Regions from separate parts of the Streptomyces sp. NPDC107575 genome, predicted to be linked through region 1. Evidence: riboswitches for the same ligand, from Rfam matches in the RefSeq annotation. Region 1 holds a riboswitch; each other region holds the start of a gene.
The links. Region 1 has a riboswitch for cobalamin ahead of metE (5-methyltetrahydropteroyltriglutamate--homocysteine S-methyltransferase). Riboswitches for the same ligand answer to the same signal wherever they lie in the genome.
Positions count from the first base shown of each region.

Region 1 (3,261 bases):
GATGTCGCCGAACTCGGCGTAGCACATGTGCGTGTGGATCTGGGTGTCCGGACGGACCCCCGCCGTCGACAGGCGGAACGCCTCGGTCGCCCATTCCAGGTACGCGGCGTGGTCCGCGGTGCGCAACGGCAGGGTCTCGCGGAGCGCCGGCTCGTCGACCTGGACGATCGAAGTGCCGTTCGCCTCAAGGTCGTTGACCTCGTCGCGCAGGGCGAGGGCGACCTGGCGTGCCGTGTCGCCGAGCGGCTGGTCGTCGCGGACGAAGGACCAGGCGAGCATGGTGACCGGGCCGGTGAGCATGCCCTTGACCGGGCGGTCGGACAGCGACTGCGCGTACGACGTCCAGCGCACCGTCATCGGCGCGGGGCGGGAGATGTCCCCGGCCAGTACCGGCGGGCGCACGTAACGGGTGCCGTAGGACTGGACCCAGCCGTGCTGCGTGGCGAGGTACCCCGTCAGCTGCTCGGCGAAGTACTGCACCATGTCGTTGCGTTCGGGTTCGCCGTGCACGAGCACGTCGATGCCGGTCTTCTCCTGGAAGGAGACGACGTCGCGGATCTCGCTCCTGATCCGCTCCTCGTAGCCCGCGGTGTCGAGGCGTCCTGCCCTCAAGTCGGCGCGTGCCGTGCGCAGTTCGGCCGTCTGCGGGAAGGAGCCGATCGTCGTCGTGGGGAGCAGCGGCAGGCCCAGGTGGGTGCGCTGGGCGGCGGATCGCTCGGCGTAGGGCTGGGTGCGCCGGGTGTCCGCGGCGGTGACGGTGGCGGCGCGGGCCCGTACGGCCGGGTCGCGGGTGATGGGGGAGGCGGCGCGCGAGGAGAGGGCGGCGCGGCTCACCGCGAGCTCGGCGGTGATCGCGTCCGTGCCGCGGGTCAGGCCCTTGGCGAGGGTGGCGACCTCGGCGGTCTTCTGGCGGGCGAAGGAGAGCCAGCGCCGGATCTGCGGGTCGATGTCGCGCTCCCGGGCGGCGTCCAGCGGGACGTGCAGCAGCGAGCAGGAGGCGGCCGCGTCGACGCGGTCGGCGAGGCCGAGGAGGGTGCCGAGCGTGGCGAGGGACTTCTCCAGGTCGTTGACCCAGACGTTGCGGCCGTTGACGACGCCGGCGACGAGTCGCTTGCCGGGCAGGCCGCCGACCGACGCGAGCGCGTCGACGTTGGCGGCGGCCGCCTCGGTGAAGTCGAGGGCGAGGCCGTCGACCGGCGCCTTCGCGAGGATGGGCAGGGCGTCGCCGAGACGGTCGAAGTACGACGCGACGAGCAGCCTGGGCCGGTCGGTCGCCGTGCCGAGCTCGCGGCAGGCGCGCTCGGCCGCGGCGAGTTCGGCCGCGGTGCGGTCCTGGACCAGGGCGGGCTCGTCGAGCTGCACCCATGCGGCGCCGGCCGCGCGCAGGTCCGCGAGGACCTCCGCGTACACCGGCAGCAGCCGCTCCAGCAGCGTGAGCGGGTCGAAGTCGGCGGCGACGCCCGGCGCGGGCTTCGCCAGCAGCAGGTACGTGACCGGGCCGACCAGGACCGGGCGGGCCGCGAGCCCCTCGTCGCGGGCCTCCTTGAACTCGGCGACCTGCTTGGTGGAGTCGGCGGTGAACACCGTGTCAGGCCCCAACTCCGGCACCAGATAGTGATAGTTGGTGTCGAACCACTTGGTCATCTCCAGCGGCGCCACGTCCTGGGTGCCGCGGGCCATCGCGAAGTACCCGTCCAGGGCGTCGGCCGCGACGGCGGCGCGGTGGCGCTCAGGGACGGCGCCCACCATGACGGTGGTGTCCAGGACGTGGTCGTAGTACGAGAAGTCGCCGGTGGGGACCTCGTCGATACCGGCCGAGACGAGTTCCTGGCGGTTGGTGCGGCGCAGTTCGGCGGCGGTGGCACGCAGGGCGTCGGCGGTGACGCGGCCCTTCCAGTACCCCTCGATCGCCTTCTTGAGCTCCCGGCCGATGCCCTGGCGCGGGTAGCCGTGCACGGTGGCCCGTGCTGCCGCGGCTGCGGTCCTGGTGGTCACGGAGTTCTCCTTCGAGAGACGTATCCCATGGATCCCGGGGACCGGAACGCGTGAAGGAGAGACACCACCGGCGGTGCGACCTCGCGCGGACGAGGCGCGGTGGTCCGCCTGATGTGTTCGCCGACCCGCCCTCGAGGTCACCGGGATGTCCGCGCACGCGTCGTACGAGCACGGGCAGATGGCAGGTCTTCGGACTCGCGGGCACGTCCTTCGAACGAACGAGGACACCTACTGGCCGTCGCTTCCCAGGTCCCGTCTGTCGGACCCAGTGCGTGTGACGGCGGTCGTTCCCACTCACCGCTGCGGGGCAGTCCCGGATTCCCACCGGGTTCCCTCTTGCGACGCATCCCGCCTGGCTGACGGGGCGAACCAGCTGCACCACCCACCCTAAGGGCTGGTCGCACGTGGCGTTGCACAATGCGGGCATGGATCACACAGTCATGAAGGTCGTCGCGGCGGCCGTCGTCGAGAACGGGCGGCTGCTCGTCGTCAGCAAGCAGGCGGCGCCGGACGTCTACTTCGTTCCGGGCGGCAAGCCCGAGCCGGGCGAGGAACCGGAGGAGACGCTCGTACGGGAGCTGCGCGAGGAACTGGGCGTCGAGCCCGGCCGCCTCGAACCGCTCGCCGTGGTGGAGGAGCGGGCGGCTCTGGAGGGCGTGCCGATGCACCTCACGGTCTTCGCCACGACGCTGATGGGCGATCCGGTGCCGGCGGCCGAACTGTCCGCCCTGCGCTGGACCGACGGCCGCGAGCCGGGCCTCAGGCTGGCCCCCGCCGTCGAACACCATTTGCTGCCGCTTTTGCGGGAGTTGGGGTGGATGGAGCCGGTTGCAGGGTGACCACCGGGCCGCGGAGGCCGGTCATCGCCCACCGGTAGTGGGGGAGTCGTACGTCGGCAGGGTGAAGGTGTCGGCCGGTGGGGCCAGGAAGCGGGACAGCACGGTGCTGACGGGCTTGCTGGTCGTGGTGCGCAGGACGGTGTTGAGGGTGGCGATGCGCGCCTTGGTACGGGGGCTGAATGCGCTTCGAGTGGGGCCCGGTAGGGGCGGAACGGCTCGCGGCCGATGTGACCTGCCTGGTCGTCGTCGACGTGCTGTCGTTCACCACGTCTGTGACGGTCGCGGTCGATGCGGGAACGCGGGTGTTCCCCTGTCGCTGATGGACGCCGCCTTGGCGGTGGGGCGCCGAGCGGTCACCGAGGCTTCACCGTGGTCGCCGCCTCGTTGCGGAATGCGACAGCCGTCGGGCGGTGGCTCGGCGCCCAGG
Region 1 is NZ_JBVKBG010000012.1:36,852-40,112, reverse strand. Features, by position in the region: gene metE (5-methyltetrahydropteroyltriglutamate--homocysteine S-methyltransferase) at 1-1,995, opposite strand, end outside; cobalamin riboswitch at 2,159-2,384, opposite strand; gene ACZ7L4_RS40435 (NUDIX domain-containing protein) at 2,421-2,834, shown strand; gene ACZ7L4_RS40430 (hypothetical protein) at 3,014-3,154, shown strand.

Region 2 (3,261 bases), on a different contig from region 1:
CGGGGTCTCGCCGGACGGGGCGTCGGCCGCCGTGCCGGAGTCGATGACGAGCGCGACGCGCTTCTTGCCGTCCTTGGCGGGCGTATCGGCGCAGATGTCGCCGAAGGACGCCGCGCCGCGCGGCTGCTTCGCGTCCTTCGAGTCCGCGCTCACCGCGAACCGGAAGCCCTGCACGTCCCCGTCCTCCGGCTTGGCCTGCGAGGGGCCCGCCGTCGCGTACGTCCATGCGTTGTGGGAGTCCCGCTCCCAGAACGACCAGTACCGGTACCCGGCCGCCTGCGCGGGGGCGACGGTCAGGGCGAGCAGTGCGCCGAGCAGTGCGAGGACGAGCCCGCCGAGCCCGGCCGACCTGCGCGCGGTCACGGCTGCTGCTTCTTGCGGCCGCTGAGCAGGAAACCGGCGCCCACGGCGGCGATGAACATCACGCCGATGATCCACCAGTTGGCGCCACCGCCGTCGTCCTTCTTCTCGTCCGAGTCCGAGGCGGAGTCCGATGACTTGGTGGAGGCGGGCTCCGGGCCCGTCTTGTTGAGGGCGCTCACCAGGTCCGTCCCGCCGAAGTCGCGGGGGTCGTTGCCGGTGGCGTGCGCGGCGAAGATCAGCTCGGCGTAGGCGGCCGGGCCGGTCTGCGACGCCCAGCCCTTCGCGTTCTTCTCCAGCCAGGTGTACGAGTCCTTCGTGGCCTTGACGCCCTCGGCCGCGGCGACGGCGGTGACCGCGTCCGCGGTGTTGCCGTAGTCGGGCTGGTCGGTGGAGCCGGCCAGCTGGGACTTCAGGTAGAGGTGGGTGTCGAGCTGGTTCTGGAGGTAGACGGCGCCGTTGTGCGCCACGGCCTCGGCGTTCTTGCCGTCCTCGCAGGTGTACGCGTCCGGGGCCTTGCCCTTGCCGGGAGCGAAGCCGGTGCCGAGGGCGCCGAGCACACCGGCGGCGGTGGCGTCGGCGTTCGCGGCGAGCTCGCCCTTCTTGTCGGGCTGGTAGGCGAGCGCGCCGCCGTCCTTGCCCTTGGAGCAGGGGAGGGCGAGCGAGGCGAGGGCGTCGGCGCCGGTCCTGCCCTTGCCGGACTTGACCTCGGACGGCTTCTCGCCGGCCGCGGCGAGCGCGCCGAGCACGACGGACGTGGAGTTCGCGTCGCTGTCCATGCCGAGGTTGTAGCCCCAGCCGCCGTCGGCGTTCTGGTTCTTCTTCAGCAGGGCGACGCCCGAGGCGACCTCGCCGTCCCGGCCGCCGACCGCGGCGAGCGCCTGGACGGCGGCCGCGGTGGCGTTGCTGTCGATCTTGGTCTTGGAGTCGCAGGGCTTGGTGGGCTCGGCGCGGTACGCGGCGAAGCCGCCGTTCTCGCACTGCTGCCCGGCCAGCCAGTCGACGGCCTTCTTCGCGGGCTTCACGCCCACCGTGTCCTGCGCGACGAGCGCGAGCGACTGCCGCCAGACCCCGTCGTACGTGGGGTCGCCCTTGCCGTAGAGGCCCGAAGGGAGAGCCGTCTTCGGCGAGGGAGAGGCACTCGCGGCCTGCGCGCCCATGGCGCCGATCGCGACGGTCGCGGCGACGAGCGCGGCGCTGCGGCGAATGTTCATGGTGGGGCGGATGCCTCTCCCTGCGGGGAGCGGGGCGGCGCGGCACGCGGGGGCACCGGGCGGCTCCGGCTCCGTATTCCTCGACGGTCCTGAGCCGAGCAGGTACGTACGAGGCATTCCGGCTGTGACGGTTGCGGGTCAGCGCCGGATTTGCACCGGCTTCCCCTCGTACGTACGTACTGACGACGTCTTTACTGTACCCGGCGACGCCGTTGCGGCCGCGGGGCTCTGCCCCGGACCCCGCGCCTCAATCGCCGGCGGGGCTTGAATGACTCACCGGACGTCCACCGGGCCGTCGTCGTTGCCGCGCGGAGCGCCGACATAGCGCTCGATCGTCGAGCCGACGTCGTCGCCGCCCTCCCCGCCCAGGTTCTTGCGGACCGAGTCCAGGATGGTCAGGCCCTGGCCCACCAGGCCCGCCGCGATCTCGCCCAGGCCGTCCGCGCCGTTCAGAACGTTGACGTTCGCCCCGGCGAGGCCCGCCGAGGCCTCCTTCACGATCTGCGGGAGCTGGTCGATGAGCATGCGGTCGAGGGCGACCCGGTCGTACGACGCCGCCGCCTCGGCCTGGATCTTCATCCGCTCGGCCTCGGCGAGGGCCAGGACACGGATGCGCTCCGCGTCGGCCTGGGCCGGCTTGACGATCTCCGACACCAGCTGCTTCTCCCGCAACTCGGCCTGTTTCATGGCCAGTTCCGTCTGCGCCGCGAGGACCTCCTGCTGCGCGTGCGCGAGCGCGAGCGGGCCCGCCTGGTCGGCCTGCGCCTTGGCCCGGTCGACCTCGGCGTTGTACTCGGCCTGCACGACCGCGGTCTCCCGCGCGTACTCGGCCTGCTTGCGGGCCGCCGCCTGCTCGGCCTCCGCCGCGGCCTGCGTGGCCTGCGCCTGCGCGATCTGTGCCTGCCGCTGGATGGCGGCCTTGTGCGGGCGCGACATCGCCTCGATGTAACCGGTCTGGCCGTCGTCGATGGACTGGATCTGCAGCGAGTCGACGTGCAGGCCGATCTTCGCCATCTCCGCCTTCGACGTGTCGAGGACCTCCGTGGCGAGCTTCTGCCGCTCGGTCACGATCTCCTCGACCGTCATCGAGCCGATGATCGAGCGCAGGTGACCGGCGAAGATGCGCCCCGTGAGGACCGACATCTGGTCCTGGTCGGAGAGGAAGCGCTGACCGGCGTTGACGATCGACTCATGGTCGTTGCCGACCTTGAAGGCGATGACCGCGCGGACGGTCAGGGCGATGCCCTGCCGGGTCACGCACTTCTCGACGACCTCCGACTCGCTCATCGCGAGCGACAGGAAGCGGGTCTTGCGGAACACGGGGAGCACGAACTTCCCGTGCCCGGTGACGACGCGGAACGGCGCTCCCCCAAGTCCCCGCCTGCCGCCCGAGATCAGCATCGCCTCGTCGGGTGCGGGAACGCGATATCCGAACATGCCTGTACGTCTCCTTAGCGGGCGTCGCCCTCGCCACCGGAGAGAAGTGGGTCGGACCAGGCCATGACCACGACCTGCCGGCTCCCGCGGGACTCGATCACGAGCACGGTGGCGCCCCGCTCCAGGGGCTCGTCCGAGTACGCCAGAAAGGTCTCGGTTCCGCCCCTGACCTGCACCAACACCTCGCCCGGACCGCCGGCTCCACGCGTGCCGATGACCAGCTTCCCCGTTCGGCCGACCACTGCCTCGT
Region 2 is NZ_JBVKBG010000003.1:673,403-676,663, reverse strand. Features, by position in the region: gene ACZ7L4_RS16330 (SCO2322 family protein) at 1-363, opposite strand, end outside; gene ACZ7L4_RS16325 (prenyltransferase/squalene oxidase repeat-containing protein) at 360-1,574, opposite strand; adenosylcobalamin-variant (AdoCbl-variant) riboswitch at 1,678-1,753, opposite strand; gene ACZ7L4_RS16320 (flotillin family protein) at 1,848-3,011, opposite strand; gene ACZ7L4_RS16315 (hypothetical protein) at 3,026-3,261, opposite strand, start outside.
Region 2: another riboswitch for cobalamin. It lies ahead of ACZ7L4_RS16325 (prenyltransferase/squalene oxidase repeat-containing protein); the one in region 1 lies ahead of metE (5-methyltetrahydropteroyltriglutamate--homocysteine S-methyltransferase).

Region 3 (3,261 bases), on a different contig from region 1:
GCCGATGGCGTGCGAGCGGTCGTTGCCGTGCGCCACCGACGGCACCGCGTCGATGTTCGACTGGTCGGAGACCGACGTCAGACCGCGCACGGCCGCTTCGACGGTCGCTCCGAAGTCCGGTGAGGCCATCGCGGTGGCGATGTTCATCGAGCCCAGGTTGCAGGAGATGTCCTTGCCGACGGTCTCGTAGCCGAGCGACGTGTCGTATGTGCTGGGCGTGTTGACCTGGAGGATCTCCGAGCACAGGTTGGACATGTTGATCCAGCCGGGGATCGGGTTGGACCGGTTCACCGTGTCCTCGAACAGCAGGTACGGGTAGCCGGACTCGAACTGCAGCTCTGCGATGGTCTTGAAGAACTCGCGGGCGCTCAGCGTCGTCCTGCGGATGTTCGGGTTGGCGACGAGGTCGTCGTAGTGCTCGCTGACCGACAGGTCCGACAGCGGCTTGCCGTACTCGCGCTCCACGTCGTACGGCGAGAACAGGTGCATGTCCTCGTTGCGCTTGGCGAGTTCGAAGGTGATGTCCGGGACGACGACGCCGAGCGAGAGCGTCTTGATGCGGATCTTCTCGTCCGCGTTCTCCCGCTTGGTGTCCAGGAACCGCATGATGTCCGGGTGGTGCGCGTGCAGATACACCGCGCCCGCGCCCTGTCGCGCGCCGAGCTGGTTGGCATAACTGAACGAGTCCTCAAGGAGCTTCATCACGGGGACGACACCGGACGACTGGTTCTCGATCTTCTTGATCGGGGCGCCCTGCTCGCGCAGGTTCGTCAGGAGAAGGGCAACTCCACCGCCGCGCTTGGACAGTTGGAGCGCGGAGTTGATACCGTGGCCGATCGACTCCAGGTTGTCCTCGACGCGCAGCAGGAAGCAGGAGACCAGCTCGCCGCGCTGGGCCTTCCCGGCGTTGAGGAAGGTGGGCGTGGCCGGCTGGAAGCGGCCCGTCATCATCTCGTCGACGAGCCGGGAGGCCAACTCGCCGTCGCCCGCGCCCAGATACAGGGCGGTCGCGACGACACGGTCCTCGTACCGCTCCAGATAGCGGGTGCCGTCGAAGGTCTTCAGCGTGTACGACGTGTAGTACTTGAAGGCGCCGAGGAACGTGCGGAAGCGGTGTTCGTGCGCGTACGCCTGCCGGTACAGGTCCTCGACGACGTCCCAGTCGTAACGCCGGATCGGTTCCGCCTCGTAGTAGTCGTTCTCGACGAGGTAGTCGATCTTCTCCTTCAGGCTCGGGAACGTGAGCGTGTTCGGGTTGACGTGCTGGAGGAAGTACTGGCGGACGGCCTCGCGGTCCTTGTCGAACTGGATACGTCCGTCGCAGTCGTACATGTTCAGCATCGCGTTGAGCGTGTGGTAGTCCTTGCGCGTGCCGACCGACTCGCGCTGGGACGCGGCGGGGACCGGCACGGTCGTGGTGGAAGTGCTCACGCCGTCTGCCCCACCAGCTCCGGTCGCCTCGTTGACGACAGTCGTGTCCAAAACTTCTCCAGCCCCTCTCGTACGGCACGGACGTCGCGCTCCGTGCCCAGCAGTTCGAATCGGTACAGCTCGGGGACCTTGCACTTCGCCGAGATGACGCGCCCGGCGAGGCAGTAGTCGGCACCGAAGTTGGTGTTGCCCGAGGCGATCACGCCGCGCAGCAGGGCGCGGTTGGCCTCGATGTTCAGGAAGCGGATCACCTGTTTGGGCACCGCGCCCGCGCGCTCGCCGCCGCCGTAGGTCGGCACGATCAGCACGTACGGCTCGGTGACGGTCGGCATGCCCTCGCGATGGGGGCGCAGGGGGATCCGCGTCGCGGGCAGGTCAAGACGCTCCACGAAGCGCTTGGTGTTCTCCGAGACGCTGGAGAAATACACGAGACCACTCACGGTCTCTCGCCTCCCTCTCCTCGTTCCCGTGTCGTTCTCGATCGAGGACGGGAAGGAAGGCGGGCGGGTGCGGCGGAAAGGGGGACACGCGGGTACGAAGTACCTCTGCCCCGGTCCGAGCCACAGCCACGCGGCCCTCCCTCGGGGCCTCGAAGCGCGCGCACCACGGTCCGGTGCGCGCGCCGGTGGCAGGTCTTCGGACTTGCGGGCACATCCTCCGGACGACGGAGGACACCTACTGGCCGTCGCTTCCCGGGCCCGGATTCACCCGGCCCAGTGCGTATGACGGCGGTCGTTCCCGCTCACCGCTGCGGGGCAGTCCCGGTCTTTCACCGGGTTCCCTCTTGCCTCACCAGACCGTCAAGCCCGGTGAACCACCAGCGAGAGCAACACTACATCTAGGTTTCCTGGATTTCAGTTAGGCCAGATGTTGTGTCGCACACAAAAGTTAGGTGAACCTAACTTCAAGGGGTGTGTGGGCGGGGCCGACCGCCCCGTGCCCCCTTGGCTTCGGTGAGTGCGCGTGCGTGCCGGATGTGGTTCTGGAGCTCCGCGGTGAAGGCGCCGGTATCGGGTATTGCCCGGTCGGTGCCGGGCGATGTCTCTTCCTGTGCCGCATCGAGCCGTTCCAGAAAGTCGGCCACATCGCTGAGTGCTCTCCGCAGTGACTGCATACGCGCTCCCTGGGCCCCCAGCTGCCTGCGCAGGGCGAGGAGGGACTCGTACTGCTTGACCGGTACGGCGATCATGGGTTTTCCGTTGACGACTACGGTCGTCGGCTCTTGCTTCACGACTGTCCCCCTGCTTCGTGAAAAAGCGCTCGGGTGCAGCGGTGGGGGCGCCGGCGCTCCGCGCGGCCGGCACCCCCACCGCGATGCGTCAGGCCGGGTCGAGGTCCGCTCGCACGGTGCGTGCGGCGGACACCAGGTTTTCCAGGGAGGCGCGGGTCTCGGGCCAGCCGCGGGTCTTCAGGCCGCAGTCCGGGTTGACCCACAGCCGCTCGGCGGGAATGGCCTCAAGTCCCGTACGCAGCAGGATGGATACCTCCTCGGCATTCGGGATGCGGGGGGAGTGGATGTCGTAGACGCCGGGACCCGCCTCGCGCGGGTAGCCGTGCTCGGCCAGTTCGCGGGCGACCTGCATGTGCGAGCGGGCGGCCTCCAGGCTGATGACATCGGCGTCGAGATCGTCGATGGCCTGGACGATGTCGCCGAACTCGGCGTAGCACATGTGCGTGTGGATCTGCGTCTCCGGCCGCACCCCCGCCGTCGACAGCCGGAACGCCTCGGTCGCCCACTCCAGGTACGCGGCGTGGTCGGCGGCGCGCAGCGGCAGGGTCTCGCGCAGGGCCGGCTCGTCGACCTGGACGATCGAAGTGCCGTTCGCCTCA
Region 3 is NZ_JBVKBG010000002.1:1,320,430-1,323,690, forward strand. Features, by position in the region: gene nrdE (class 1b ribonucleoside-diphosphate reductase subunit alpha) at 1-1,431, opposite strand, end outside; gene nrdI (class Ib ribonucleoside-diphosphate reductase assembly flavoprotein NrdI) at 1,428-1,871, opposite strand; cobalamin riboswitch at 2,042-2,265, opposite strand; gene ACZ7L4_RS12630 (hypothetical protein) at 2,336-2,662, opposite strand; gene metE (5-methyltetrahydropteroyltriglutamate--homocysteine S-methyltransferase) at 2,751-3,261, opposite strand, start outside.
Region 3: another riboswitch for cobalamin. It lies ahead of nrdI (class Ib ribonucleoside-diphosphate reductase assembly flavoprotein NrdI); the one in region 1 lies ahead of metE (5-methyltetrahydropteroyltriglutamate--homocysteine S-methyltransferase).